DNA from 3 places in the Mesorhizobium sp. B2-3-10 genome. Region 2 is predicted to be linked to each of the others. Evidence: predicted binding sites of a transcription regulator. Region 2 holds the regulator's gene; each other region holds the start of a gene.
The links. Region 2 encodes LexA, which represses DNA repair genes until DNA is damaged. Its sites were predicted from a motif close to TGTTCNNNNTGTGTTCNG; they were not measured.

Region 1 (9,897 bases), on a different contig from region 2:
TCGCGCCGGAGACGTCGACGATGTTGATCTGGCGGTAGAGCGAAGCGTCACCCTTCTTCAGGCCCTGGCCGTTGCCGCTGTCGCGCGCCAGCATCAGGAAGGATGTGTCCGAAAGCGCCACGATCTCGCTCTGCGCGGCGATTTTGGTCTTGCCCTTGGCATCCTTGAACACCGGCAGCGGCACGACATATTCATGCGCGAGCTTCAGATGGGCGAGGTCGGAAGCATCGTAGACCAGCGCCCGCGTGTTCTGCCGTGTCGAGGGTGAATCGCCGCCATCCTGCCGGGGCGCCGACTGCAGCACGGCGATCAGGAACTTGCCGTCCGGCGTCATCGCCATGCCTTCGAGGCCCTGGTTGTTCTGGCGCCCGGTTTCGGGATCCTTCGGATCAGGGTCGGTGGCGCCCGGCCCGGGATTGTCGGAGGAGAAGTTCGGCGCTCCCTTGCGCATCGGCACGAGAGCCGCCGGCGGCTGGGTCGCCGACATCAGGCGGCCTTGCGCGGAGAACCTGTAGATGTTTGGGCCGTACTCGTCGGAGATGAACATCGAGCCGTCCGGCAGCCGTACGATGGCTTCATTGTCGAGCGCGAGCTTGCCATTGGTGGCGACGGGCAGCATGGGCATGTCGCCGGCCGCGGCGCGTACGTCCGACAGCGGATCGAGGCCGGTGGCATCGGCGCCCTTGTCGTCGGTGAGAAGCATGGTGTCGGCAAGCGTCGCCTTGACGCCCGTCTGCTCCTGGCCGGCTGCGGGAGCAGCGCCCGGCGCGACAGGCGTGAACTCGATGGTGATGGTGTTGAGGCGCGGCCGGTAGTCGGTCGTGCCGGCGACATTGTAGCCCCGGTCGGGCAGTAGCCAGAGCGATCCCTTGTAGGTGCCGGCATCATGCGTCCAGCCCGAAATGTCGATCGCCATGCCCGAGCCTGAGCCGAAGGTCTCGCCGAACTTGTCGCGCTGGTCGGCCGGGATACGGCCGACGCCGACAAGGCCCTTGTTGATATAGGCCACGCCATCGGCAAGCGCCGGGGTGAGGGCGGTGAACAAGGCCAGCGCGACGCCGAGCGAGGCGGTTCGGTACAGGTGTTTCATGGACAATCCTCTTTATGACGAAGCACGCCGGAGCGGCCGAAGGAAAAATGAAAAAGAGGTGCCGCATCGATGATGCCGCGCGTGCCTCCCCGAAAGCGATCTAAGGCGTCAACATGATGCTTGCGTGACAGTGCGCCATACGGGTCCGCCGGTCTCTCCATGTGCAGATAAAAACCAGGAGAGCGGGAATTGGTGACCGCCCATGGAGCGTCTCTGGCGTAATAGACACTTATGTCTAGTACGGATATGATGCCGGCTTCGAACTGACCGCCGAGCGGAGGCCTTGAAGCCGCACTATCGCGCAGTGGTTATCGGGGGCGGCTTTGTCGGCGCCTCGGGTGGATTTGGCTACCACGATCGGCAAGAGCGTCGCGCTGGCGTTGGTGGACGACGATTTCGCCGGGGAGGGGATGGCGCTTTGCGTGCACATTGTCGGCGTCGAACGGACGGCGCGGGTCATCGCGGCTTCGCCCTACGGTCCCCAGGGCAGGGCGATGCGGCAATGAGGAGGAGTTTCTGATGGTCGATGACGCTGCACGGGATACCAGGCGCGAACGCCGGCGCGGACGCATGGGCGAGGCAGGCAGCGAATCAAGCCGTAAGCCCAATTACCGGTCGCTGAAGAACCCATTCCTGCCGCAGCCGATCTTTTCCGACGACCAGGTGGCGTCGATCCACGGCACGGCGCTGCGCGTGCTGGAAGAATTGGGCATCAAGGTGCTGCTGCCCGAGGCGCGCGAGGTGCTCGCCCGCGCCGGCGCCCTGGTCGACCCCGACACCGATATGGTGCGCATCGGTCGCGACATGGTGGCGGCAGCCTTAGCCTCGGCGCCGCGATCGATCCACGCTTATGCCGGAGCGCGCGATCGCGACCTGTCGCTCGAACTGGGCTCGATGACATTCCTGGCGGGCTCCGGCGCGCCCAATGTCACCGATCTCGAGCGCGGCCGGCGGCCCGGGACGCTGGTCGCCTTCGAGGAGTTGATCAAGCTGGTGCAGCATTTCGACGTCTTGCACATGCTGGGGCCGTGCATCGAACCGCAGGACATCGACAATCGTTTCCGCCACTATGCCGTCAACCGGGCGCAGCTGACTCTGTCGGACAAATTTCCGTTCGTGTTCGCGCGTGGCACGCCGCAGGTCGATGACAGTTTCGAGATGATCAGGCTGGCGCGCGGGCTGTCCGAGGACGAGTTCCGCTCGGGCGCGCATTGCTACACCGTCATCAACACCAACTCGCCGCGCCAGCTCGACATTCCGATGGCGCAAGGCATCATCGATTTCGCCAAGGCGGGCCAGGTCCTGATCGTCACGCCGTTCTGCCTGGCGGGTGCGATGGCGCCGATCACCGTGGCCGGTGCGCTGACCTTGCAGCATGCCGAAGCGCTGGCCGGGCTGACGCTGGCGCAGATCGTGCGGCCGGGCGCGCCGGTGGTCTATGGTTCCTTCTCCTCCAATGTCGACATGAAATCGGGCGCACCGGCTTTCGGCACGCCGGAGCACGTCAAAGCCACGCTGGGCGCAGGCCAGCTGGCGCGCTTCACCGGTCTGCCCTGGCGCTCGGGCGGCGGCAGCGCGGCCAACATTTCAGACGCGCAGGCCGCGCACGAGACGCAGTTCGCGCTGTGGGGCTCGGTGCTGGCGGGCGCCACCGTCTGCATCCACGCGGCCGGCTGGCTGGAAGGGGGCTTGAGCGTTTCCCTGGAAAAGCTGGTCACCGACATCGAGGCGCTGCAGACGGTCGCGGAACTTTGTGCGGCGACCCCCGGCGACGACGACGCAATAGGCTTCGAGGCAATCGCCGAAGTGCAGCCGGGCGGCCACTTCTTCTCGGCCGGCCACACCATGGCGCGCTACCGCACCGCCTTCTACGAGCCGCTGGTGGCCGACTGGTCGAATTTCGGCAACTGGACGCAAAGCGGCTCGAAGACCGCCACCGAACGCGCCACCGGCATCTGGAAGCGCACCCTTGCCGATTTCGAGCCGCCGGCCGCGGCGGCCGCCACGTCAGGCGTGCTCGACGCGTTCATCGCGCGGCGCACGGAAGAGGGCGGCGCTGCGCCGGTGTCGTGAGATAGTTCGCGGATCCATCATCCCGAATTGTGGCCGTGATCCCGGAACCCGCGGCGCGTCCCACGCATTCATGGATGCGGGCCAATGCCTGGCTCCATCCGCGAGCCGTTGAGGGAGGACGACATGGGTTTCGACCAGTACCACGAACCGCCGGAAGAACTGTCGCAGGAAGTGCGGACCTTTGCCCGCATGATCACCTCGCTGATCGAGGAGGCGGAAGCGATCAGCTGGTACGAACAGCGCATGTCGGTCGAGAAGAACCCGCAGGCCAAGGCGATCATGAAGAACGCGCAGAGCGAGGAGTTCAAGCATTTCGGCATGGACCTCGAATTCCTGCTGCGCCAGAAGACGGATTGGCGCGTGGAACTGAAGGAAATCCTGTTTACGACGGGGGATATCGTGAAGGCCGGGGAGAAGGGCGAGAAGAAGGTGGATTGAGCGAATCTGAATGTCCACCGACCTGATACATCTATCCCAATTTCAGCGGGATCAAAGCCCGTTGTCAGAACCCCCACTTCAGCTTGTCGTAAAAGGAACAAAGCTTCCGAAAATAACTTGCGTAATTTGATTTCGAGTAGTCGGTTTTATCAAAATTCTCGATGAGAAATGACTGCAGTTTATCTAGGTCAATTTCGTCAATTTTCAAAAATGGAATGTATATTGCCGCGTTCTCAGGTGTGCGTTTTCCTAATATTTCCTCCAATTTAAAGCTTCTGTATTTGGACAAAAAGGATTTTGCGTACATTCCAAGTTTGAAATCTTTAGGCGGCCTGTTAACCCATTTGTCAAGGTTGTATCCTGATTTCGAATATTCGCCTCTAGTCCTAGTGCCACAAGCATGCAAGTACTTGAAGACAGGAACATTTTTCGTATTTCGGCCTGCGATCTTTATTGATTGTTCGATAACTTGCTTCGGGTCGTACCCTCGATCTTCGAAAAGCAAATCTGAGATCAGATCCCTCGCATCTATGCCGGCATAACCTATGCCTGAAATCGGAACTTGCTGTTGCGATACAACTCCCACTCCCACCAGAAATTCGACATCTTCCTTTCTATCGATTTCATCGATGTCTACTACACAAATTTTCTTTTCTGGCTCAGAAGATTTCACCAGCTCGTAAAGCTGCTCTTTGCAATATCTCAGAACTCTAGCTGGTATCTTTCTCTTGGTCGATTCTAGTGATCGGTATATCTGAGTGAAATCATTTGTTTTTACAAGGACAAGTGGTATTTGTACTCCATCAATAGATATATACGTGTCAGAAATGCTGTCTTTCTCTGTTCCGTTTGATCTCTGAACAAATATCAAATTTCTTCTGAGTTTCTCAACGTTTTCTTTTCCTATGCATAATGAAATTGATCGCAGCATCATACTAATGTTCTGATCAGATATCGAATACCCTATAAAAACGACCGGATGTTCAACAAAAATTGTGATTAGTTTCGCAGCAAGATAGGCATTCTTGTTGTTGAAATCATGGTAGTCATCGGATGTTAGTGTGAGAGATTCTGGGCGAGAAGCGCATCCATGAATTTTGTATATCTCGCCGATTTCCTGAGGATTAGAAAAAAGTAGCTCCTCCTGACCCACGTAAATTTTATAATCTGGAAAAACTTGCTCTAGAAATGGATCCCAATTTGTAGTTATTATGCCGTCAACGTTTAGGGACGAAAGTAGTTTTACTTCAGCTTCGTATTCGGATTTTTTTGCTGTGTTTTGATCTAATTTCAATAAGTAATTGGAAATTTCGATCCTGAGGGCGGATGTTATTCCTTTTATCTTTGATTTATTCTTGGATACACTTTCTTTGAACTCCTCGGCTGTCCACCAAAACTCATTGAACTGCTCTGCGATCAATTTGGCAGCGAGTGGCAGATCTCCATCGGCCGACGCAAGATAAAACTCAAATGGTTGCTCGCCGCGGCAAAATCGCCTTAGCAATCCTGACCAATCCTCGAGGCCCAAGTATCTTCTAGAAAAACCAGATCCAACAAATAGAAAAGGGCCAGCCGCCTTTGCTTTAAATAGTTTAGTCAAATCGTCTTCAAGGGACATGTTTTGTCGACCTATCCAGTTTATTTTATTGTCCCGGTTACAAACCCGTCCAGCACGCGTTTCTGGCCGGCCTTGTCGAAATCGATGGTCAGTTTGTTGCCCTCGATGGCTGAAATGTTGCCGTTGCCGAATTTCTGGTGGAAGACGCGGTCGCCGACGCTAAAGGCGGACGGCGTGTCGGAGACGGACTTGGCGACCAGTTCACCGTCGATGGTGCGGCCCTTGACGCTGGTGCGGCCGGCGCCGTAGCCGGAGTCTGTTTCACCATAGCCGATGCGTTCGACCTGATGGCCCGAACGCGTGCCCCAGTTGCGGTCGGTCGCCTCGGTGCGGTTGGCCTGCGCACGCTGCCAACCCGGCGTCGAATAGGTGTTGGAGAAGGCGCCGGATTTTTCCCCGCCGCCCGAAGTGCCGCCGATATTGTCGAAGCGCGAAGCGCCATAGGGGTTCTGTCTTCCTGCCCCCTGGCCGCCGCCGCGGCCGGATGCGAACGAGCCGCCGCCATAGGGATTGCCGTAGCCGCCATAGGAGTTGCCGGATTCGGCGACCTCGACATGGGCTTCCGGCAGTTCCTCGAGGAAGCGCGACGGGATGGTCGATTGCCAGAGCCCGTGGATGAGGCGGTTGGAGACGAACCAGATATGCAGGTTCTTCTTGGCCCGCGTCAGCCCGACATAGGCGAGACGCCGCTCTTCCTCGAGCCCCGAGCGGCCGCCTTCGTCGAGCGCGCGCTGATGGGGAAAGAGACCTTCTTCCCAGCCGGGCAGGAAGACGGTCTCGAATTCGAGGCCCTTGGCCGAATGCAGCGTCATGATGGAGACGGCATCGAGCCCGGCATTCTGCTCGGCATCCATGACCAGCGCGACATGTTCGAGGAAGGAGCGCAGCGATTCGTACTCCTCCATCGAACGGATCAGTTCCTTCAGGTTCTCAAGCCGCCCGGGGGCTTCCGCCGAGCGGTCGTTCTTCCACATGTCGGTGTAGCCGCTCTCCTCGAGAATGGTCTCGGCGAGTTCGGTGTGCGGCGTGGTTTCCAGCGCCTTTTGCCAGCGTTCGAAATTGGCCGCGACCTCGCGCAGCGCGGCGCGCGGTTTCGGCTTCAGCTCGTCGCTTTCCGCCAGTGTACCCGCCGCCTCCAGCATCGGGATGCGCAAGCCGCGCGCCGTGTCGTGGATCTGGCGGATGGTCGCTTCGCCCAAGCCGCGCTTGGGCACATTGACGATGCGCTCGAAGGCGAGGTCGTCGGTGCTGTTGGCGACGACGCGGAAGAAGGCCAGCGCGTCGCGGATTTCCATGCGCTCGTAAAAACGCGGACCGCCGATGACGCGATAGTTAAGGCCGAGCGTGATGAAGCGGTCCTCGAAGGCGCGCATCTGGAAGGACGCGCGGACCAGGATCGCCATGTCGTTCAAATTATGCTTCTGGCGCTGGTAGGCCTCGATGGTCTCGCCGATGGCGCGGGCCTCCTCCTCCGAATCCCAGGCGGCGTGGACGTTGACCTTGCCGTCCTCCGGATCGTTGCGGTCGGTGAACAGCGTCTTGCCGAAACGGCCCTCATTGTAGGCGATGAGATGGGAGGCGGCCCCCAGTATGTGCGCGGTCGAGCGGTAGTTGCGCTCCAGCCGGATGATGGTGGCGCCCGGAAAATCCTTGTCGAAGCGCAGGATGTTGTCGACCTCGGCGCCGCGCCAGCCGTAGATCGACTGGTCGTCATCGCCGACGCAGCAGATATTGACTTTGTTTTCGCTCACGGGCTGTTCCGCGCCTGCCGGCGCGGGCCCTCCGCGGGGGCCTCGCAACGGCTCGGACGCCCGGTCGGACTTGCGGCCTTCGGCCGAAACTGCTGAATCGTCCTCTGGAGTTGCGGGTCTATAGCTAGCCGCTTCCGTTCTATCCGAAACACCGGAAAAACTTGGAACGCGCCCATCCGGAGAACCACTTCGCGCTGGTTGTGGTCCGCTCGGCCTCTGCGCCAGAAGCCGCAGCCACATGTATTGGGCGGTGTTGGTGTCCTGGTACTCGTCGACGAGGATGTATTTGAACCGCCGGTGATAGTCCTTCAGCACATCGGGATTGGCGCGGAGGATGCGGATCGGGTGGCAGAGCAAATCGCCGAAATCGCAGGCGTTCAGCGTCTGCAGCCGCTCCTGATAGGCCTTGTAGAGCTCGCGGCCTTTGCCGTTGGCGAAGCTGCGCGCATCGCCCTCGGCGATATCGGCCGGACCCTGGCCCTTGTTCTTCCAGCCGTCGATCATCTGGGCGAACTGTTTCGCGGGCCAGCGCTTGTCGTCCAGGCCCTCGGCCTGGATCAGCTGCTTGATCAAGCGCACGACGTCGTCGGTGTCGAGGATGGTGAAGTCGGACCTCAGGCCGGCAAGCTCGGCATGGCGGCGCAGCAGCTTCACGCCGATCGAGTGGAAGGTGCCGAGCCACGGCATGCCCTCGACATTGCCTTCGCCGATCAGGATGCCGATGCGCTGTTTCATCTCGCGCGCGGCCTTGTTGGTGAAGGTGACGGCCAGGATCTGCGAGGGGAAGGCCCTGCCGGTGGCAAGGATGTGGGCGATGCGGGTGGTCAGCACACGCGTCTTGCCCGTGCCGGCGCCGGCCAGCACCAGAACCGGGCCTTCGGTGGTCTCCACGGCCAGCCGCTGCTCGGGATTCAAGCCCCTGAGATAGTCGGGCGCATTGTTTTGGCCGCCGCGGGCAGCCATGGCGCGCGCGGCAATGCCCGACGGGGCCGTGGGCCGCGCATTGGGTTCGTCGAAAAAGGGCATGTCTTCGGAAAAGCCGGACATCTCCCCCGAATGTAGTGATTCGGGAGGGAAAGACCAGAACTGTCTACGTTTTGTTCCGGTAAAGTGCCCGATACGGCGGCTTCACCGATATGGGAACCGCCGTTGTGGAACAATCCCAGGCGGAACGAGGTTGCTGCCCGCAGGCTCGCGACCTACGCTTGACAGGCGCCGCGGTCGGGAGAAAGTTGCCGGGGCAACACGCAATGCGGGTTGCCCTAGGCCGCCCCACGCGCGCAACAGTCGAAGGAGTATCATCTTGGCTGTCACCATCACCTCCCTCATTCTCTTCCTCCTAGGCCTGGCGCTTGGCGCCGGCGGCATCTGGTTGGCTTCGCTGGGCGGCAGTTGGTACTACATCATCGTCGGTCTCGCCTTCCTGGTCGCCGCCTGGCTGCTCTACCGGCGCCGTTCGACGGCGCTCTGGCTCTACGCGGCGATCGTGCTCGGCACGCTGGCCTGGGCGGTCTGGGAAACCGGCTTCGACTGGTGGGAGCTCGGCCCGCGCGGCGGCATCATCGTGCTGGTGGCGTTGTGGCTGCTGACGCCGTGGGCGCGGCGCGGCCTTGCCGGTCCGGACGGGCGAGCACCTTTGATCCTTGCCGTGCTGGCATCGCTGGCGGTGGCCGGCTATTCGATGACCACGGACCCGAAGGACATCGGCGGCGCGCTCGACACCGACAAGGTGATCCCCAACGCCAATCTCGGCGGCGATGTGCCGGCGGGCGAATGGCACTATTACGGGCGCACGCAGTTCGGCCAGCGGTATTCGCCGCTCGACCAGATCACGCCGGAAAACGTCGCCAACCTGAAGCCGGCCTGGACCTATCGCACCGGCGACGTCAAGGGCCCCGACGATGTCGGCGAGACCACCTATCAGGTGACACCGCTCAAAGTGGGCGACACGCTCTATATCTGCACGCCGCACAACTTCGCCATCGCCGTCGATGCGGCGACCGGCAAGGAGAAGTGGCGCTACGATCCCAAGATCAAGCTCGACAAGGACCGCCAGCACCAGACCTGCCGGGGCGTCTCCTATTATGCCGACGCAGCGGGCGCCGCCGGCCAGCCCTGCGCGGCGCGCGTCTACCTGCCGACCTCGGATGCGCGGCTGATCGCGCTCGACGCCGCCAACGGGCAGGTTTGCCCGGCCTTCGCCGAGGGCGGCACGCTCAATCTGTTGACGGGCATGCCGTATCCGAAGTCGGGCTATTACTACTCGACCTCGGCGCCGCTGATCGCCGGCGGCAAGATCATCGTCGGCGGCGCGGTGAACGACAATTATTCGACGCAGGAGCCGTCCGGCGTCATCCGCGCCTATGATGCGAGCAGCGGCAAATTGCTGTGGAACTGGGATTCCGGCAATCCGGACCAGACGACGCCGCTGCCGGCCGGCCAGACCTACACCGCCAACTCGCCCAACATGTGGTCGACGCCGAGCGCCGACGAGAAGCTCGGCCTGCTCTACGTGCCGCTCGGCAACCAGACGCCGGACCAGCTCGGCATGGGCCGCAGTGCCAATGTGGAGAAATTCTCCTCCTCGATCACCGCGCTGGACCTCAACACCGGGCAGTTGAAATGGGTGCGCCAGACCGTGCACCATGACCTCTGGGACATGGACGTGCCGGCGCAGCCGAGCCTGATCGACATCACCAAGGCGGACGGCTCCGTGGTGCCCGCGCTGGTCGGGCCGACCAAGCAGGGCGACCTCTATGTGCTCGACCGGCGCACCGGCGAGCCGGTCATCCCCGTCAAGGAAGTGGCGGCGCCCGGCGGCGCCATCGAGGGCGACCACACATCGCCGACGCAGCCGGCGTCCGACCTTTCCTTCAACCCGCCGCCGCTGACCGAGCACGATATGTGGGGCATCACCATGTTCGACC
Region 2 (9,897 bases):
CGCGCCGCGCCCTTGTTGACGTCGCCAATGTCGAACCACGAGACCATGTCCTCGATCGACATGATCTCGTCGTCGCCATGGCTCCAGCCGAGCCGCGCAAGATAATTGAGCAGCGCCTCCGGCAGATAGCCCATGGCGCGATAGGCTTCGACGCCGAGCGCGCCATGGCGCTTCGACAGCTTGGCGCCGTCGGCGCCGTGGATCAGCGGGATATGCGACATCGACGGCACGTCCCAGCCCATGGCGTTGTAGATCACGGTCTGGCGGGCGGCGTTGGTCAGGTGATCGTCGCCACGGATGATGTGGGTGACGCCCATGTCGTGATCGTCGACGACGACGGCATGCATGTAGGTCGGGTTGCCGTCCGAACGCAGGATGATGAAGTCGTCGAGATCCTTGTTGGGGAAGCGCACGTCTCCCTGGACCCGGTCCTGCACCACCGTCTCGCCCTCGGCCGGTGCCTTGATGCGGATGGCGCCCCTGACGCCGGACGGCGCCTCCGACGGGTCGCGGTCACGCCAATGGCCGTTATAGCGTGGCGGTAGGCCCTTGGCGCGTGCAGCTTCGCGCATTGCCTCGAGCTCGGCTGAAGTCTCGTAGCTGTAATAGGCCTTGCCCAGGCGCACCAGCTCCTCGGCCACCTCGCGATGGCGCGGCGCGCGCTCGAATTGAGAGACCGCGTCACCATCCCACGAAAGGCCAAGCCAGGTCAGGCCATCGAGAATGGCCGATGTGGCCGCATCGGTCGAACGCTCGCGATCGGTGTCCTCAATGCGCAGCAGCATCGTGCCGCCGGTATGCTTTGCATAGAGCCAGTTGAAGAGCGCCGTGCGCGCGCCGCCGATGTGCAGATAGCCGGTCGGCGAGGGGGCAAAACGGGTGATGACCTTGTCGGGCATGGAACTCTCGGAAAACGTCTGAAGCTGGGTGCGCAGCGTGCGGACTTTCGCGCGTTGCGCGTTCATGTAGCATAGGACGTCGAGGGTGCAAGGGGCAGACCCGATGACTGGACGAGGCCGGGGCTCGGATCGGGGCGAGGATGCCGCTATCGGCGTCAGCGAGCGATCCCTGTTTGCGGCGCCTGCGACGATCCCACTGCCATCTCCGCTCGTGGCTGCACCCGAAACCAGGTCGCTGCAGGCAGGTGGGCAGGCGCCGGCGCCGGCTCCTGCCGCGGGCAGGATCGCGCGCGTGCGCCGGCAAGTCGGCCTGGTATCCTTGCCTCGCGTGCGCCATGGCGTGGCCCGGGCGACGGAGCTCGAACTCGACCGGGGCATCGCGTTCCTGCTGGTGCCGGTCTGTCTGGCCGTTGGGGCGATCGCCTATTTCTCGCTGGCATCCGAGCCCGACTTTGCAAAACCCGTCGCGGTCGTGGTGCTGATGGCGGTCTGTGCCTTCGTCTCGCGCTCCTGGTCGAAAACCCATCTGTGTTTCATGGCAGTGCTGTTGTGCGCGCTGGGCCTGCTCGCGGCGAAGGTCGAAACATGGCGAGCCGGAACCCGGATGCTGGGTTCGGAAATCTCCACGCAACTGACCGGCCGCGTGGTCTCGCTCGAAGAGATGGAGAGCGGCCGCATCCGGCTGACCATGGACGTGATTTCGACCGCCCGGCCGAAACTGCGCTATGCACCGGAAAGGGTCCGGCTTTCCGCACGCAAGATACCGCCGGGAATGACCGCCGGCTCGCTCATCACAGGCTACGCCAAACTGTTGCCGCCGACCGGCCCGGTGCGGCCGGACAGCTACGACTTCTCTTTCGACAGCTATTTCGCCGGCATCGGCGGCAGCGGCTTCTTTCTCGGCAATCCGACGGTTGTTTCCGCCGACGACGGTGAGATGCCGCTATCGGCTCGCCTTTTTTCAGGCATCGAAAATGCCCGCGAAGCCATCGCCGACCACATCAGGGGCAGCGTCGGCGGCGCTGAAGGCGAGATCGCGGCGGCGCTGATCGTCGGCGTGCGCGCCGGCATACCCGATGAAATCAATGAAGCGATGCGGCGTACCGGCATCTATCACATCATCTCTATTTCGGGACTGCATATGGCGCTTGTGGCCGGCACCATCATGGGTCTGCTGCGTGGTGCCTTCGCGCTGTTTCCAGACTTTTCCGCGCGCCGGCCGGTGAAGAAATACGCGGCCGCCGCCGCACTGTTCTCGATCGCCGCCTATCTCATCATTTCCGGTGTCGTCGTTGCCGCCGAACGCAGCTTCATCATGCTGGCGGTGATGCTGATTGCCGTCTTCTTCGATCGCGCTGCCCTGACCATGCGCAATCTGGCGATCTCGGCGATCGCCGTCATTCTGGTCTCGCCTCACGAGGTTGTCGGCCCGAGCTTTCAGATGTCGTTCGCCGCGACCGCGGCCCTGGTTGGCGCTTATGCCGGCTGGGCCGATCACCATGCAGGAAAGACGCGGCCACCGCCGCCAAAGCGTTCCCTGGCGGGATTCCTGACGCGAAAATTCCTGCTGGCGACAGGAGGATTGGCCATGACGTCCATTATCGCCGGCAGCGCCACGGCACTGTTTGCCATCTGGCATTTCCAGCGGGTATCGCCGCTCAGCCTGTTCGCCAATCTGGCCGTGATGCCGATCGTGTCGGTCGTGATGTTCCTGGCCGTCGCCAGCGCCCTGCTGATGCCATTCGGACTGGATTGGCCGGCTCTCTACCTTATGGGCAAGGGCCTGACAGCAATGATCGCCGTGTCGGCGTGGATATCGGAGCGCTCTCCGGTCGATGGAGTCGGGCTGATTTCGCAGCAATCCGTGCTGCTGGTCACCGTCGCGCTGGTAATCGCGACGATGGCGACGACATGGCTGCGGCTCGCGGCGCTGCCATTCGCGCTCGCCGGCCTGTTGACTGTGTCGCACACGCGCGCGCCCGATGTGCTGATCTCCGAAGATGCGCGGCTGGTCGCGCTGCCGATCGGCAATGGCGAACTGGCCGTCAACCGGGAACGTCCCAACGAATTCGCAACCGACAACTGGAAGCGCGCCCTGATCTCCGAAAGAATCGTCAAACCGGAAATGTTCGACACGACAGACGGGCAATTCGATGTTGCCAGTCCCACCGACCTGCCGCCGGGATCGCCCTTCTACTGCCGCGAAGGCCTGTGCCTTGCCAGGCACCCTTCCGGCGCGATCATTGCCTATGTCGAAGACCGCAAGACCACCTGGAAAGCCTGCGCTTTCGCCGACCTGATCATCGTCAACGACGCGACCGCCTATGACGCCTGCCACAATCCACTGGTTCTCGTCGTCACCAAACGGCAGCTCGCCCGCAAGGGAAGCGCTGCCGTCTTCTTCAATTCCCAGTCGGCCACGACCCGGGCCGCGATCGCATTCGCCGTTGACGGACCATACCGACCCTGGCACGAACAGCGAAAATTCTCTCGCGAGGCGAGGGGGCTGCCGCCGTACAAAAAAACCGACAAGCCCGATGGCAAGCCGGCTCAGTAGCGCCTGATCAACCCGACCAGCTTGCCTTGTACCTTGACCCTGTCCGGCCCGAAAATGCGTGTTTCGTAGGCTGGATTGGCGGCCTCGAGCGCGATCGAAGCGCCTTTGCGGCGGAACCGCTTCAGCGTCGCTTCCTCTTCGTCGACCAGTGCCACGATAATTTCGCCCGGGCTTGCCGTGTTGGCATTGCGGATAATGACCGTGTCTCCATCGAAGATACCGGCCTCGATCATCGAGTCGCCCTTGACCTCCAGCGCATAGTGCTCGCCGCCCATGATCATGTCCGGCGGCACCGAGATAGAATGCGTCTGATGCTGGATGGCATCGATCGGCACACCGGCGGCGATACGGCCCATGACCGGGATGGACACGGCTGAAACCGCATCGTCGTCGTTGCCGGCCGCGGGCAGGCGCGAAGGCGCAGCGGCCGGCCTGATCTGGCGTCCGGCGCTGCCTTGGCCAAGGCTGCCTTGGATGATGCTTGGCGAGAACTTCTTTGCCGCATTGAGGCCCGGCGCGATCGAGTCCGGCAGCCGCAGCACTTCCAGCGCGCGTGCCCGATTGGGTAGCCGGCGAATGAAGCCGCGCTCCTCCAGCGCCGTGATCAGGCGATGGATCCCCGACTTGGAGGCAAGATCGAGTGCTTCCTTCATCTCGTCGAAGGAAGGCGGTATCCCGCTTTCCTTGAGCCGTTCGTGGATGAACATCAGCAGTTCATGTTGCTTGCGTGTCAGCATGGCGGCCCCCAAGACATTGAACGAAAGGTTGAACCAGAATCGAAAAAACAAACCCAGAACAAACACTATCTGTTCCAGTTGTGTTCTGCAACCGTTTAAAGTTTAATGAATTTGTTAAGGGGTTGGAAGTTTTTTGCCCGCGACGGCGGGCAGCAACCAGCCCTTTCCGCCATCGGCAGGCGCATTGAAATCGTTTTGGTTAATGGCCTGTGGCCCATCCGCCGACGAGGCTTTGGCATCAGTTAGTTGGAAGGCTTCTCCTCGGGGGGACGTATAACTCGCGGAGCCATTATTCGCGGAACGAAACGAAACCAAAATGCCAACGATTGGTAGCTTCGGGCGGCCATGGATCCGGGCGTTCGGCGCACTCCGGCCAGCGCGTTCGAATAGGCGTCGCGGAAGCGCTGAAGTTATCCCGAACCCGCCTTCAAGCTGCCGGCGCGAGCGGCGTATCTGGTGGCGCCGCTGTCTTCGCTGTGGACATAGACGTGCAGTGTGTAGCCGATATGCGCCGTCATCAGCGCCTTGGCCCGCTCGATGTCACGGTCGAGCGCCGCTTCCATGATCGCGGTATGGTGTTCGATCGCAATCGCTTCGCGCAGCGCTTCGATTGCCTCTTCATAGCCATCCTTGAGGCCGGCCGCGGCCCGCAGTGTCGGCGCCAGACCAAGAAAGCGATGATGCCGGCGCAGCTGATCCGAGATCGTCGAGCGGAACCGCAACAGCCAGTCGCATGTGGCGGCGCTCAGCAGCGCCGCATGGAAAGCCTCGTGGTTCTCGTCCCATCTGTCGACGGCCGCGTCCGAGGGATCGTCGACCGCCGTCTTGCAACGCGAGAGCCGGTAGTGGGCGGTGACCACGGCATCCTCCCACTCCCTGCCGCCTTTCTCCATCGATTCGAGGAACAGGGGTATCTCGACCACCATCCTGGCGCGTGCCAGATCCTCCAGCTCGGCCCGCGACACCGGAGCCACGGCAAAACCACGATTGCTGATCGCGGTGACCAGGCGTTCGGCCTCGAGCCGCGACAGGGCTTCGCGCAACGGTGTCCAGCCGACGCCATAGGTGCCGCGCAGCGCACTCAGTTTGAGCGGGGCGCCGGGCATGAGGCGCGTGGTCAGGATGTCGCGCCGCAACAGCTGATAGGCGGCTTCCGTTTTTGTGGAACTCGTTTCATCCCGCATGGTGATCAATCCGTCGTCTGGCGAAAGTATATATGATATTGGGTCGCAGCGACAATTATATATAATGTTTGACACAGACCGGCGGACTCACCATGATCGCCGTAGCCGCCGCGTTTCCAAGCGGCCCTGATCAAATCTGGGAGGAAATGATGTTGAAGTCGAAATCCGCTTGGTTGTCGGGTTTGGCCCTGGCAGGCGCATTGATGGTCAGCGCCGGCAGTGCCGCGGCCGATCAGATCCGTATCGGCATTGCCAATTTCGGCGAGCATCCGCAATTGAACGCCGCCATAGCCGGCTTCAAGAAGGCGCTGACGGATAATGGCTTCGTCGAGGGCAAGGATGTCGTCTACACGGAGAGCCACACCAATTTCGATGCATCGCTGGTGCCGCAGATGATCGCCAAGCTGCAGGCCGAGCAGCCCAAGCTGATCTACACCATCACCACGCCGGTCTCGCAGATCGCCAAGAAAGCGCTCGCCGGTTCCGGCATTCCGATCGTTTTTGCCGCGGTCACCGATCCGGTGGCGGCCAAGCTGGTGCCGTCGTGGGACGCCGGAGACGAAGGCATGACGGGCGCCAGCGATCTGCAGGACGTCGCCGCGGTGATGGCCTTCACCAAGAAGCTGCTGCCGAACGCCAAGCGCTTCGGCGTGCCTTACAATCCCGGTGAGGCCAATGACGTTGCCTTGGTCGAAAAGATCAAGGCGGCGGCACCGGCCGCCGGTTTCGAGGTGGTGGAGGTCGGCATCGACAACGTCAATGACATCCAGCAACGTATCGCTTCGCTCGCCGGCAAGGCCGACGTGATCTACGGCCCGGCCTCGAACCTGATCCAGCCGGCGATCGCCGCTGTCTCCGCGGCCGCCCGCCAGGCCGGTATCCCGGTCGTCAACTCCGATGACAGCGCGGTCCGCAACGGCACCGTGCCGGCGAGCTTCGCGGTCAATTACACCCAGGTCGGCGTCAACGCCGGCAACATCGCCGCCGAGATCCTCAAGGGCAAGGATCCCAAGACGATCGCGCCGTCGCGCCCGGCCTACAAGGACCACATGGCAACGATCTCGCGCAAGGCGATGGCCGCGTTCGGCATCGAGATACCGGCTTCAATGGCCGATTGCGGCTGCATCGTCGACTAACATCGGAACTGCCGGGGTGACGGCGTCGGCGCCGTCATCCCGAGGTCAGGGAGGAACGATGCTCGAGATTCGATCCGCGCGCAAAGTGTTCTACAAGGGCCAGGCCGACGAGAAGGTCGCGCTGGATGGTCTCAGCCTGTCCTTGGCCACGGGAGAGTTCGGCATCGTCATCGGCTCAAACGGGGCCGGCAAGAGCAGCATGCTAAACGCCATTTCCGGCGCCCTGATCCTCGATTCCGGCCAGATCCTGATCAACGGCGCCGACGTGACTGCAATGCCGGTGCACAAGCGCGCCGCGAAACTGGCGCGCGTGTTCCAGGACCCGATGCGCGGCACCGCCGCCAGCATGACGGTTGCGGAAAACATGCTGCTGGCCGATTTGCGCAGCCAAAAGCGCACCTTGCGCCCGGGGCTGAACACCACCCGGCTTGCGTCCTACAGGGAACGCCTGTCGATACTGGGTCTCGGTTTGGAAAATCGTCTCGACACGCGCGTCGACCTGCTCTCGGGCGGGCAGCGGCAATCCTTGTCGCTGATCATGGCGGTCGGTGGATCGCCGGACTTGCTGCTGCTCGACGAGCATACCGCGGCCCTCGACCCGCGCACGGCCGAAATCGTCATGCAAGCGACGGTTCGCGCCGTCAACGCGCTGAAACTGACGACTTTGATGGTGACCCACAACATGCAGCACGCCGTCGACCATGGCAGCCGGGTGATCATGCTCGATGCGGGCCGGGTGCTCCTGGAAGTTGCCGGGCAGGAGAAGGCGAGGGTCACGGTTATCGATCTGATCGGCCATTTCTCGGTCAAGACCGATCGCATGTTGCTGGCGAGCTGATCATCATGGGTTTTGTTGGGGACGTTCTCACCAGCTTCGTCGCGATCATGCCGGTCACCCTGGCGCAAAGCCTGATCCTGGCCTTTGTCGTGCTCGGGATCATGATCCCGTTTCGCATGCTGAATTTTCCCGATCTCACCAGCGAAGGCGCCTTTCCGCTGGGCGGCTGCGTCTGCGGCGTTCTCCTTGCCGCCGGCGCATCGCCGCTGATGGGCATCGCTGCCGCCCTTGTCGCCGGCTTTGCGGCGGGCTGCTGCACCGCCTTCATCCATCTGCGCTTCCGCATCCACACGCTGCTTGCGGGCATCCTGATGATGACGATGCTCTACAGCATCAACCTTCGCATTATGGGCAAGTCCAACCTGTCCGTCTTTGGTTCGCCCTCGGTGTTCGACTGGGTGCCGTTCGCGCGGCCGGGTTTCCCCGCCAGCAAGATCGTCGTCGCGGGTCTCCTCGCGCTTGTCGCCTTCATGCTGCTCTACATGTTCTTCAGGACCGAGAAGGGGACCGCCGTGCGCGCCGTGGGCGCCAATCCTGACATGGCCGAAGCGCAAGGCATCAATGTCTGGGCCGCGACCATAGGCGGTGTCGGGCTGGCCAGCGCTTTTTCGGCGTCAAGCGGTGCGCTGATGGTGCAGTCGCAAGGGTTCGCCGACGTCAATATGGGCCTGGGAATTCTCATCAACGGCCTTGCCGCGCTGATGATCGGCGAAGCCGTCGTCGGCAAGCAGACGGTGTGGCGGCAATTGCTGGCGCCCTTCGCCGGCGCGATCATCTACTACCAGCTGGTGTCGTTCTGCCTTGCGGCCGGCATGCCGCCGCCTGACCTGAAGCTTGCCACGGGCCTGTTCGTACTGGCCATGCTTGCCTTGCCCAGCCTCAAGCGCAGCCGGGGGTCCGCACCGGTTCGCGAAGCGATTCGTGAGTAACCGGCGTGAATGACCAAGGCGTGAATAACCAAGGAATGTCACAAATGATGCCTGCAACGCTCGATCTCGCAGCCGTCGAAGCCATGGATGCGGCGGACCCGCTGCGTGCCATGCGCGACCGGTTCATCTTGCCGGAAGGCGTGATCTATCTCGACGGCAATTCACTCGGCGCCGCGGCACCCGCCGTCTTCGACGAGCTGCGGAAGGCCGCGACCCAGGAGTGGGCGCAGGATCTGATCCGTGCCTGGAACACTGCCGGCTGGTTCGACATGCCGGTCGCGCTCGGCGACCAACTGGGGCGGCTGATCGGCGCGGCGGCCGGCCAGACGGTGGTCTGCGATACGACCTCGATCAACCTCTACAAGGTGCTGCATGCCGCACTCGGCATGCGGCCGGACCGCTCGGTCATCGTCGCCGAGGGCGACAGCTTTCCAACCGATCTCTACATGGCCGAAGGCGTGGCCTCGACGCGCCCCGGCACGGTGTTGCGGCTTGAGGGCGTTGATGCGCCGACCATTGAGGAGCTCATCGACGAGCGCGTTGCGGTCATCCTGGTCAACCACGTCAACTACAAGTCCGGCCAGCTGCGCGACATGGCGGCACTGACATGCAAGGCCCATCAGGTCGGAGCGCTGATCGTCTGGGATCTCTGCCACACCGCCGGCGCGCTGCCTGTCGAGCTCGACAGCGCCAATGCCGATTTCGCCATCGGCTGCACCTACAAATATCTCAATGGCGGCCCGGGCGCGCCGGCCTTCATCTACGCCGCCGAGCGTCATCACGATAAAGTCCAGCAGCCGCTCAGCGGTTGGTGGGGCCATGCGCGGCCCTTCGCCTTCGAGCAGGGTTATGCGGCCGGCAGCGGTATCCGCCGGTTCCTGTGCGGCACGCAGCCGGTGTTATCGATGCGGTCGCTGAAGGGGGCGCTGGATATCTGGGACGATGTCGACATGGCGACGGTGCGCAAGAAGAGCATCGCGCTCGCCGACCTGTTCATCCAGCTCGTCGAGACCAGATGCGGCGCCTACGGCCTGGAGCTGGAAAGCCCGCGCGACGGCAATCAGCGTGGCAGCCAGGTGTCCTTCCTCCATCCCAACGGTTACCAGGTGATGCGGGCCTTGATCGAGCGCGGTGTGATCGGCGATTTCCGAGCGCCGTCGACGATCCGCTTCGGCTTCACCCCGCTCTATGTCGGCTACGCCGATGTTTGGCAGGCGGTCGAGGTGCTGGAAGATATCCTGCGCACTGGCGCCTGGCAGGATGCACGCTTCGCGGTCAAGACGGCAGTGACCTGAAGCCGGCGCGAAGTCGGGAAAAGTGTGACACGGTTTCCCACAGGAATTGCGTCAGACGAGAGTTCAGAGCCGGGTGCGAACCGTCCACAGTTCCGGAAACAGGACGACTTCGAGCATCTTCTTGAGATAGGAGGCGCCCGACGTGCCGCCGGTGCCGCGCTTCAGGCCGATGATGCGCTCGACGGTGGTGACGTGGTTGAAGCGCCAGCGGCGGAAATAGTCCTCGAAGTCGACCAGCTTCTCGGCCAGTTCATAAAACATCCAGTAGCGCTGCGGATCGCGGTACACCGTCTGCCAGGCGACCAGGACTTCTTCGTTCTCG
Region 3 (9,897 bases), on a different contig from region 2:
AACTCGGCGTCAAGGTTACCTGCCTGCATGAAGGCTCGGTGCTCTCGGAAGGGACGCTCGATTTCGTTTCGGCCGACGAGCGCGTCGTCGAAGTCTATCTGGGGAGATGAGCATGCATTGGCGGGTTCAATTCCATCGCTTCGATCTGTCTTTGCTGAGGTTCTGGAGAAGGCGCTGACATGCTCGAGGTTTCCAATGCCACGCTGCACTACGGCGCCGCCCAGGCGTTGCGCGGGGTGTCGCTGAAGGCGGGTGCGGGCAAAATCACCTGCGTGCTCGGCCGCAACGGCGTCGGCAAGACCAGTTTGATGAGATCGATCGTCGGCCATAACCGGCTGACGAGCGGAAGCGTTGCCTTCGAGGGGAAGGCGCTCGACCGGAGCGCGGCGTATGACCGCGCCCGGTCGGGCATCGCATTCGTGCCGCAGGGCAGGGAGATCTTTCCGCTGCTCAGCGTGCGGGAAAATCTCGAGTCCGGCTTCGCGCCCTTGAAGCGCGCCGACCGCAACGTGCCTGCGCACGTCTTCGAGCTGTTTCCGGTGCTGAAGCAGATGCTTGGCCGCCGTGGTGGCGATCTTTCCGGCGGCCAGCAACAGCAGCTCGCCATCGGCAGGGCACTCGTGATGCGGCCGAAGCTGCTGGTGCTCGACGAGCCGACCGAAGGCATCCAGCCCTCTGTCATCAAGGATATCGGCCGCGCCATACGCTATCTGCGCGACCAGGCCGGCATTGCGGTGCTGCTGGTCGAACAGTATCTCGATTTCTGCCGCGAACTCGCCGACGAGGTCAACATCATGGATCGCGGCCAGATCGTCCACACCGGCCCAGCGGAAGATTTAGACCGGGCTGATGTCCGCAAATTCCTCACGGTCTAGAATCGGCGCCAGACTTCATTGAAGATTTGAAGTTATTGGCAAGTCCAATATTTCCTACATCCATCATCTGCGTCTCTGGCACATGCAATATCGCATGCTAGTCTTTTCGTGGCTTTGTGAGTCGGCCGTTTCCGTATCAGTCTGGTCATCGCAGATCGCGGCGCGGCAAAGGCCCTGCAAGTTCCACGCAAGCAAGGCTTCCTAGCTTCCCGATCTGATTGTCGTTCAAACGCGTTTGGGCACACAGGCTAAGGGACAGCCATGGAACGTTACGTCGAGGACTACCAGAAGCGGCGGCTTACCGAACGCGTCGACATCATCGCCGCCATCAACATTCTGAGGTCGCAGGGCTGTGACTACGACGACCTGATCGAGGAGATCACCAAGGTCTTCTATGTCGATCTCGATACCTTCAATGAAATCGTCATGGCGGCCTAATGCATGTCGCCCGGCGGGCTTGGCATGATACGCGCGTTTAGCTCGCGCGTCGGAATGGCGAGGCGGTGACGCGGTTGCGACCTCCCCGCTTGGCGTCATAGAGCGCCTTGTCGGCGGCGCTGAGTACCTTGTCCAGGCTGATCCCCTCTTTGCTGCCAAACGCAAATCCGGCGCTGACCGTACAGGTGAGGGAACCGGTTTCGGTTTCTATCAGTCGCGCCGCGAAAGCCGCCCGGATACGCTCGGCTGCTTCCTCGACCGCCTCCGGCAGCGTGCGCTTCAGTACCAGCGCGAATTCCTCGCCGCCCATGCGCGCGGCGACGTCGGCCGGTCGAAGGTTGGCTACCAACTCGTTGGCGAACACCCTCAGCACTTCATCGCCCGCCGCATGGCCGAATTCGTCGTTGATGGTTTTGAAGTTGTCGAGGTCGAAGACGACCACCGCGGTAAAGGCGCCGACCGGGACATGGCCATGCATGTCGAACAGCGCGCGCCGGTTGAGCAGGCCGGTCAGGGAATCCGTCTGGGCGTTGCGATGGTGGTGCCTCGCCAGACGCCCCTGATTGAGGGCAAGCGAGAGCGCGCCAATACCTGTCATGCTGGCGATAACCACGACGAGGCTGAGCTCCTCGGCCCAGTTGCTTGGTGCATGTCCGAGCACCAGTTTTCCTTCCCAGGCGAGAACCATGGCGCAGAGCCCGAAGGAGGTGGCCGTGGCCGAATAGAGCGCGGTGATGCCGATCGTCAGGGCGGGTGCCTCATCACGGCCCTTCCAGTATTCGAAAGCCGTGGCGAACAGGAGCACGGCGGCAAACATGTTCTCCGCCACGAAGCCGAGGCCATCGTAGCCCAGAGCCATGGGGGGCAACGCTATCGCCAGGGAATAGCAACCCCACAGGGTCCGCGGCAGTGGCGAGCCGCCGGTTCGGAACTGATAGGCCGCACCCAGCATGGCCGAAAAGCCGATCAGCAGAAACGCGGAGGTGGCGATGCCGAGCAGGCGTCCCGGCATCTCGATATAGGCGTCATAGATAAAAATATCGCCGACCACGAACACCAGGCTGATCGCCCATGTCAGCAGGAATTTTTCCGAGCGGGCGGTCAGCCACATGCCGAACAATGTCAGGCTTAGGCAAGCGGCCGAGAAACCGACGGCCAGCAGAAGTGAAGTGTAGTCGAGCGACATGCCCTCTTTCCCTGCCGGCGGCGGTCCCAGCTCTGCGGCTTGGCGTCGGCGCATTCATGCGGCAAGGAAGTGTCGATAAGGTTACGATCGTGGCGAAGATGCCCAGGAACAGGCGCTTTGCTACGCTAATACGCACAGGCTATGCGCCTATTGTGTGTAGCTGGAAACCGACTGATGCCTTTTCAGTCGGCTACGCGCCTCATCAATGCCATCGCCCCGAACGGCGCCCGCACCTTGCCCTCGGTGATGAAGTAGACGAACACGTCGCGCGGTTGGACCGGCGCGTCGCTGGCAGGGTCGGCGCGCCGCAGATCCGCCGGCTGCTTGCCTTGCGCCCAGATCTTGGCCCGCGCCGCCCATTCGTCGAGGCCCTTTGGCGTGTAGCAGTCCGGATTGTCATCCGAGCCGGTCTGCAGCCGCGCGTAGATGAAATCGCCAGTGATGTCGGCGATATCAGGATATTTGGCATGGTCGGCATAGACGATCGCCGCCTTGTATTTGCGCGCGAGCGCTGGGAATTCCGGCACGATGAAACTGTCGTTGCGCACTTCCAGCGCGTGGCGCAGCGCGACACCATCCTGCTTTTCCGGCAGCAGCTTCAGAAACGCCTCGAAATCGTCCGGATCGAACTTCTTGGTCGGAGCGAACTGCCACAGGATCGGTCCCAGCTTGTCGCCGAGCGCGGCAACGCCGGAACCCAGGAAACGCATCATCGATTCACCGGCCTCGCCCAGCACGCGCCGGTTGGTAACGAAGCGGTTGCCTTTCAGCGAATAGACGAAATTGTCAGGTGCTTCGTTGGCCCATTTGACGAAGGTCGGCTCCTTGAAGCTCGAATAATAAGTGCCGTTGACCTCGATGCTCGGCACCTGCCGGGTAGCGTATTGCAGTTGCTTGGCCTTCGACAGTTTCTCGGGGTAGAAGGACGTGTCCCAGGGTTCGAAGGTCCAGCCGCCCATGCCGGCGCGGATTGTTCCCGATTTGCTCATTGTCGTCCTCCCAGATTTCTAGTGGCGATCAGGCCGTGGTGGACCTGTTGTCGACGGGTTTGGCCATGTCGACGAGTATCCACCCTGGCCGGTAGGGATTGGGCCGGCGACCCGTTTCGCGATAGCCGTAAGCGAGATAGAGCGCGATGTTTCGTTCCATTTTCGCATTGGTGTAGAGCCGTATCTCCGGCAGGCCCCACTGCCGCGCCTGCTCGTCAGCGTGCTTCAGCAATGCAATACCGAACCCCTTGCCCTGGAAGGCAGGCGACACCGCGACGGAGAAGATCATCGCGTGATCTTCATGCCGCTCCAGCGTGATCACTCCGGCAAGTTCATCACCGATCTCCAGCAGCCAGACCTGACCCTGGGCAATACGCGGCGCGTAGTCCTCGGTAACCGGGATCGGCGGTGCATCGAGTATGGCGGAGTAGGGAGCGTAGGCGGCTTGCGTCAGCGCGACGATCGCGGCGAGATCTTCAGGGCCGGCAAGCCTCATGCCAAAGCTGCTCTGGACCGTGATGAGATCATCCTTACCCATCACTCCGCCGCTTCGCGTTTGCCTCCAGGGCGACGCTCCAGCAACTCCTTGAGGAACTGGCCGGTGTAGCTGCGCTTCTCCCGCACGATCGCTTCCGGTGTGCCGGACGCCACCAGTTCGCCGCCGCCGTCGCCACCTTCAGGGCCGAGGTCGAGCACCCAGTCGGCGGTTTTTATCACTTCGAGATTGTGCTCGATGACGACGACGGTATTGCCCTGGTCGACCAGTTCGTGCAGCACTTCCAGCAGCTTGGCGACGTCGTGGAAGTGCAGGCCTGTGGTCGGCTCGTCGAGGATGTAGAGCGTCTTGCCGGTCGCCTTGCGCGACAGTTCCTTGGCGAGCTTGATGCGCTGCGCTTCACCGCCGGACAGCGTCGTCGCCTGCTGGCCGATATGAATGTAACCAAGGCCGACCTGCTTCAGCGTCTCCAGCTTGTCGCGTACGCCGGGTACGGCGGCGAAGAAATCGACGCCTTCCTCGACGGTCATGTCGAGCACGTCGGCGATCGACTTGCCCTTGAACAGCACGTCGAGCGTCTCCCTGTTGTAGCGCTTGCCGTGACAGACGTCGCAGGTGACGTAGACGTCGGGCAAAAAGTGCATCTCGATCTTGATGACGCCGTCGCCTTGGCAGGCCTCGCAGCGGCCGCCCTTGACGTTGAAGGAGAAACGGCCGGGCTGATAGCCGCGCGCCTTCGCTTCCGGTAGCCCGGCGAACCAGTCGCGGATCGGCGTGAAGGCGCCGGTATAGGTGGCGGGGTTCGAACGCGGCGTGCGGCCGATCGGCGACTGGTCGATGTCGATGACCTTGTCGAGGAACTCCAATCCCTCGATGCGGTCATGTTCGGCCGGATGCTCGCGCGAGCCCATGATGCGGCGCGAGGCCGCCTTGAACAGCGTCTCGATCAGGAAGGTCGACTTGCCGCCGCCCGACACGCCGGTGACGGCGGTGAAGGTGCCGAGCGGGATTTCGGCGGTGACGTTCTTCAGATTGTTGCCGCGCGCGCCGACGATCTTCAGCCGCCGGTTTTTCTTCGCCTCGCGGCGCACGCCGGGCGTTGCCACTTCGAGCGCGCCGGACAGATATTTGCCGGTGATCGAATTGGGATTGGCCATCACCTGCTGCGGCGTGCCCTGGGCGATGATCTCGCCGCCATGGATGCCGGCGGCCGGACCCATATCGACGACATAGTCGGCATGCAGGATGGCGTCCTCGTCATGCTCGACGACGATCACGGTGTTGCCGATGTCGCGCAGGTGCTTGAGCGTGTCGAGCAGGCGGGTATTGTCGCGCTGGTGCAGGCCGATCGACGGCTCGTCCAGCACGTAGAGCACGCCGGTCAGGCCTGAGCCGATCTGCGAGGCCAGCCGGATGCGCTGGCTTTCGCCACCCGACAGCGTGCCGGAATTGCGCGACAAGGTGAGATAGTCGAGCCCGACATCGTTGAGGAAGCGCAGACGCTCGCGGATTTCCTTCAGGACGCGGACAGCGATCTCGTTCTGCTTGTCGTTGAGCTGCGCCGGCAGGTCGGTGAACCATTTGTCGGCGTTGCGGATCGACTGTTCCGTCACTTCGCCAATGTGCTTGCCGGCGATCTTCACCGCCAGCGCCTCCGGCTTCAGCCGGTAGCCCTTGCAGACCGGGCAGGGCGTTGCCGACATGAAACGCTCGATCTCCTCGCGCATCCAGGCGGATTCGGTCTCCTTCCAGCGGCGCTCGAGATTGGGGATGACGCCTTCGAAGGTCTTGGTCGTCTTGTAGGAGCGCAGGCCGTCATCATACTGGAAGGTGATCTCGCGCTCGCCGGTGCCGCGCAGGATCGCTTCCTGGGCTTGCGCTGAAAGATCCTTGAACTTGTCGCCGAGCTTGAAGTCGTACGCCTTGCCCAATGCCTCGAGCGTCTGCGAGTAATAGGGCGAGGTCGATTTCGCCCATGGGCTGACGGCGCCGTCGCGCAGCGACACGTTCTCGTCCGGCACCACGAGGTTGGGGTCGATGGCGCGCTGGCTGCCGAGACCGTCGCAGGTCGGGCAGGCGCCAAACGGGTTGTTGAAGGAGAACAGCCTGGGCTCGATTTCCGGAATGGTGAAGCCGGAGACCGGGCAGGCGAACTTTTCCGAGAACAGGATGCGCTCATGCGTCTCGTTCTTCGACTTGTTGACCGAATCCTCGCCAGTCTGGCTGGCATCGAGCGGCCTGTCGGCGAACTCCGCCACCGCCAGCCCCTCGGCCAGCTTCAGCGCCGTCTCGATGGAGTCGGCAAGCCTTGTGGCAAGGTCGCCGCGAACGACGATGCGGTCGACGACGACGTCGATGTCGTGCTTGTATTTCTTGTCCAGCGCCGGCACATCGGCGATTTCATAGAAGACGCCGTCGACCTTGACGCGCTGGAAGCCCTTCTTCTGCAACTCCAGCAGTTCCTTGCGATATTCGCCCTTGCGGCCGCGCACGATGGGCGCCAGCAGAAACAGGCGCGTGCCTTCCTCGACGGCCAGCACCCGGTCGACCATCTGGCTGACCGTCTGGCTCTCGATCGGCAGGCCGGTGGCCGGCGAATAGGGCACGCCGACGCGGGCAAACAGAAGGCGCATATAGTCGTAGATCTCGGTGACGGTACCGACCGTCGAACGCGGGTTCTTCGACGTGGTCTTCTGCTCGATCGAGATGGCCGGCGACAGGCCGTCGATCTGGTCGACGTCCGGCTTCTGCATCATTTCGAGGAATTGCCGGGCATAGGCCGAGAGGCTCTCGACATAGCGGCGCTGGCCTTCTGCATAGATGGTGTCGAAAGCAAGCGACGATTTGCCGGAGCCCGACAGGCCGGTCATGACGATCAGGCTGTCACGCGGCAGGTCGAGATCGACATTCTTCAGATTGTGTTCGCGCGCCCCGCGAATGGAAAGATATTTATGGTCGGCCATGTCAGGTCGCCGCCTCAGATCTGGAATTTGTGGGATCGGCGGGTTTCCCCGGCCATTCCCTATGTAGTTATTTTTGCCGCCACGTCGAGAGACGCCACAATTCTCGACAGAAGTCGTTTAACCGCCTTTCGCGCGAGGGGGCAAGCGGAAAGAACAAAGGCCGAACACGCTCCTGACAAAGCTGTGCGGGAGCTGACCCGAACGTAAGCTCCCGGCGATCACATTTTTCCGTAACCGGCTATTGATGGTTGACGCGGCCAACTCACGGGAGCAGTCTTGCGAAGTCAGCGAAGCCGGCCGTCTATCGATGGCCTCGCCGCCGCAAGGCGGCCTGCGAGACGCCGCAGGCATTTGCGATTTGCGCTTCACGACGACAATGTCGCAACGGACAAGAGGAGCGGAGCATGACGCCACCGGATAGTCCCCCAGGGCTTCAGTTGTTACTGGAGCCGCGGCAGGCATAAGTGCCAAGGGCAGGCGTTTGCGCCACCCGACAAACCGTGACCTGCCGTATCCCTGAAAATCAGAGACTGCTAGTCGGATCGTCGGCTGAATGCCGCGAAGCATCCGAAATCAAACGCCGGCAGTACACTCCCGGCAAAAATGGATTTGAGATCCAGAAAAGCCCCGCCCGTTTGCCCAAGGCACGGCGGGGCTGTTCTTTTGGCGGGCTCCAGTTGGAAGGCCCGATCTTTGCCTATCTGGGTGGCTTGGTCCCGCCAACTCCGACATCGACGGTGATGCTGCCGGAAATCCTGACATCGGTATTGCCGATCTTGAACTGCCCGTTGCCGCTGCTGGGGAACGCGTCGTCGGGTTCGGGCACCGGGGCGGGCTTTGCGATGCGATAGTCGCCGGTTACGCCGGGCAGGGCGCCTTTCCGAACCGACGACGAGGCCTCGTCGGCAAGTGCCGACCTGGACACAAGGCCGACGATGGCAAGCACCATGGCGGCCGTGACACGGTGCGATGTTCTTGATCGATGAGTGTCGGTCATCCCTTGTTATAGGGGCCTGCCGCCACCGGAGCCAGAGCGGGATCGTCAAATCTTCGACAAGCAGCAGGATTTGACCTCACTCTGGTCTTACGCAGCCTTTTTGCGGGTGTCGAACACATGGTCGACGATGCCCCAGGCCTGGGCCTCGCGGGCGGTCATGAAATGGTCGCGGTCGAGCGTGCGCTCGACGTCTTCATAGCTGCGGCCGCAATGCTGGGCGTAGAGTTCGGTCATGTGGCGTTTGGTCTGGCCGATGCGTTCGGCGTGCCGCTGGATGTCGGAAGCCTGGCCCTGGAAGCCGCCCAGCGGCTGATGTAGCAGGATGGTGGCGTTGGGTAGTGCGATGCGGCGCCCGGCGGTGCCCGCCATCAGCAGGAACGATCCCATCGACGCGGCAAAGCCCATGCATACGGTCGACACCGGGCAGCTGATATACTGCATCGTGTCGTAGATGGCGAAGCCGCTGGTCACCATGCCGCCGGGCGAGTTGATGTAGAGCGAGATCTCCTTCTCGGGATTGTCCGACTCCAGCGACAAAAGCTGCGCGCAGACCAGCGCCGAGACGTCATCGTTAATCTCCCCGTTGACGAAGACGATGCGCTCGCGCAGCAGCCGCGAAAAAATGTCGAATGCGCGTTCGCCGCGGCTCGATTGCTCGATTACCATCGGCACAAGACTGGCAACACCGCCCATTTTTCTGTCTCCAATTTTCCGTGTTCAAGCCGCGTGCAGCAGCAGAAGGCGTGGGGTGTTCGCGGCTATAGGCGTGCCGGTCCCGTGCAGCGAAAGCCGGCAGCCTGCCCCCGCCATGGCCACGGCCGGCATCGCCTTGCGAGCAAAGCCGTCATGGACGATGCGCAGATGCGTGCCGCCGGAAACGGTTCGGGCGAGTGTGAAGGTGACGGTGCTGTCGAGTGGGTGCGCGGCATCGTCCGACCGCTCGCGCCAGGAATAGCGCAGCAGGCGTTCGGGCTCGGCATCGAGAATCTCGCATTCGATCGCCGCGTCTTGACCGGCGAAGGCAAAGCGGCTGCCGGTCTGCGGCCTGATGTCGTTGGGCATCATCCAGGCGGCGAGCAGTTCCGGCACGGTCAGCGCCCGCCAAACCTTTTCCGGCGGCTCGGCAAGATCGTATTCGAACTCAATCGCATCGGGAGAGACTTCGCTTTGGCTGTTCATTGATCCATGTCCTTCAAAACCGTCTTCAGCCTTTCGATGCGCTCCGGCCAGAAGGTACGGTAGCGTTCGATCCATGAGAGCAGCGGGGCAAGCCCCTGCGGATCCGCACGATAATAGGCGTTGCGGCCGGCCCGCCGCTCGACCACGAGGCCGGCGCCCCGCAGCACCGCCAGATGCTGCGACACCGCCGGTTGCGACACCGTCAGGCCGCTGCGCAATTCCGACACGCTCATCTCGCTTGTGGCGAGACGCTCAAAGACGGCGCGGCGTGTCGGGTCGGCCAAGGCGCGGAAAATCTCTGCTTCGATCATGACAAAAGCATAAGTCGATACTTATCGATTTGGCAAGCGCTGTTTTGAGACCCATATGCGGCGTTCCGGCATTGCTGCCATTCCTTGACAATTGGCCGCAGTGCATATAGGAACGAAAAGGGAACAAAAACCTTGTGGGAAAAGCCAGCCTTGGCAAGCGGCTGACGTGCGTAGCCTGTAAGGTGCTGCGACAAAAATTTGTTTCGGATAGTGCGGAGAAATATCATGGCGGGTAGCGTCAACAAGGTCATTCTGGTCGGCAATCTCGGCGCTGACCCTGAAATCCGCCGCCTGAACTCGGGCGAGCCGGTCGTCAACATTCGCATCGCGACGTCGGAAAGCTGGCGCGACAAGAATTCCGGCGAGCGCAAGGAAAAGACCGAGTGGCATAACGTCGTCATCTTCAATGAGGGCATCGCCAAGGTGGCGGAGCAGTATCTGAAGAAGGGCATGAAGGTTTATG

Region 1: a site for LexA is predicted at 8,058-8,075, ahead of FJ943_RS25930 (UvrD-helicase domain-containing protein). Genes of this name have one in related genera too.
Region 3: a site for LexA is predicted at 7,097-7,114, ahead of uvrA (excinuclease ABC subunit UvrA). Genes of this name have one in related genera too.

The regions. Positions count from the first base shown of each region.
Region 1 covers NZ_VFVT01000010.1:170,170-180,066, forward strand. Annotated here, with positions in the region: gene FJ943_RS25905 (esterase-like activity of phytase family protein) at 1-1,090, opposite strand, end outside; partial or broken gene FJ943_RS25910 (glycine cleavage T C-terminal barrel domain-containing protein) at 1,425-1,596, shown strand; gene FJ943_RS25915 (trimethylamine methyltransferase family protein) at 1,610-3,163, shown strand; gene FJ943_RS25920 (hypothetical protein) at 3,287-3,601, shown strand; gene FJ943_RS25925 (SIR2 family protein) at 3,666-5,219, opposite strand; gene FJ943_RS25930 (UvrD-helicase domain-containing protein) at 5,240-8,017, opposite strand; gene FJ943_RS25935 (glucose/quinate/shikimate family membrane-bound PQQ-dependent dehydrogenase) at 8,274-9,897, shown strand, end outside.
Region 2 covers NZ_VFVT01000014.1:38,303-48,199, forward strand. Annotated here, with positions in the region: gene gltX (glutamate--tRNA ligase) at 1-899, opposite strand, end outside; gene FJ943_RS28820 (ComEC/Rec2 family competence protein) at 1,003-3,456, shown strand; gene lexA (transcriptional repressor LexA) at 3,450-4,193, opposite strand; gene FJ943_RS28830 (GntR family transcriptional regulator) at 4,604-5,377, opposite strand; gene FJ943_RS28835 (ABC transporter substrate-binding protein) at 5,527-6,513, shown strand; gene FJ943_RS28840 (ABC transporter ATP-binding protein) at 6,572-7,351, shown strand; gene FJ943_RS28845 (ABC transporter permease) at 7,357-8,280, shown strand; gene kynU (kynureninase) at 8,328-9,575, shown strand; gene kynA (tryptophan 2,3-dioxygenase) at 9,639-9,897, opposite strand, start outside.
Region 3 covers NZ_VFVT01000013.1:75,187-85,083, forward strand. Annotated here, with positions in the region: gene urtD (urea ABC transporter ATP-binding protein UrtD) at 1-110, shown strand, start outside; gene urtE (urea ABC transporter ATP-binding subunit UrtE) at 180-875, shown strand; gene FJ943_RS28320 (hypothetical protein) at 1,137-1,313, shown strand; gene FJ943_RS28325 (GGDEF domain-containing protein) at 1,351-2,499, opposite strand; gene FJ943_RS28330 (DUF72 domain-containing protein) at 2,682-3,488, opposite strand; gene FJ943_RS28335 (GNAT family N-acetyltransferase) at 3,517-3,984, opposite strand; gene uvrA (excinuclease ABC subunit UvrA) at 4,026-6,947, opposite strand; gene FJ943_RS28345 (hypothetical protein) at 7,645-7,944, opposite strand; gene FJ943_RS28350 (ATP-dependent Clp protease proteolytic subunit) at 8,032-8,637, opposite strand; gene FJ943_RS28355 (SRPBCC domain-containing protein) at 8,662-9,123, opposite strand; gene FJ943_RS28360 (metalloregulator ArsR/SmtB family transcription factor) at 9,120-9,434, opposite strand; gene FJ943_RS28365 (single-stranded DNA-binding protein) at 9,660-9,897, shown strand, end outside.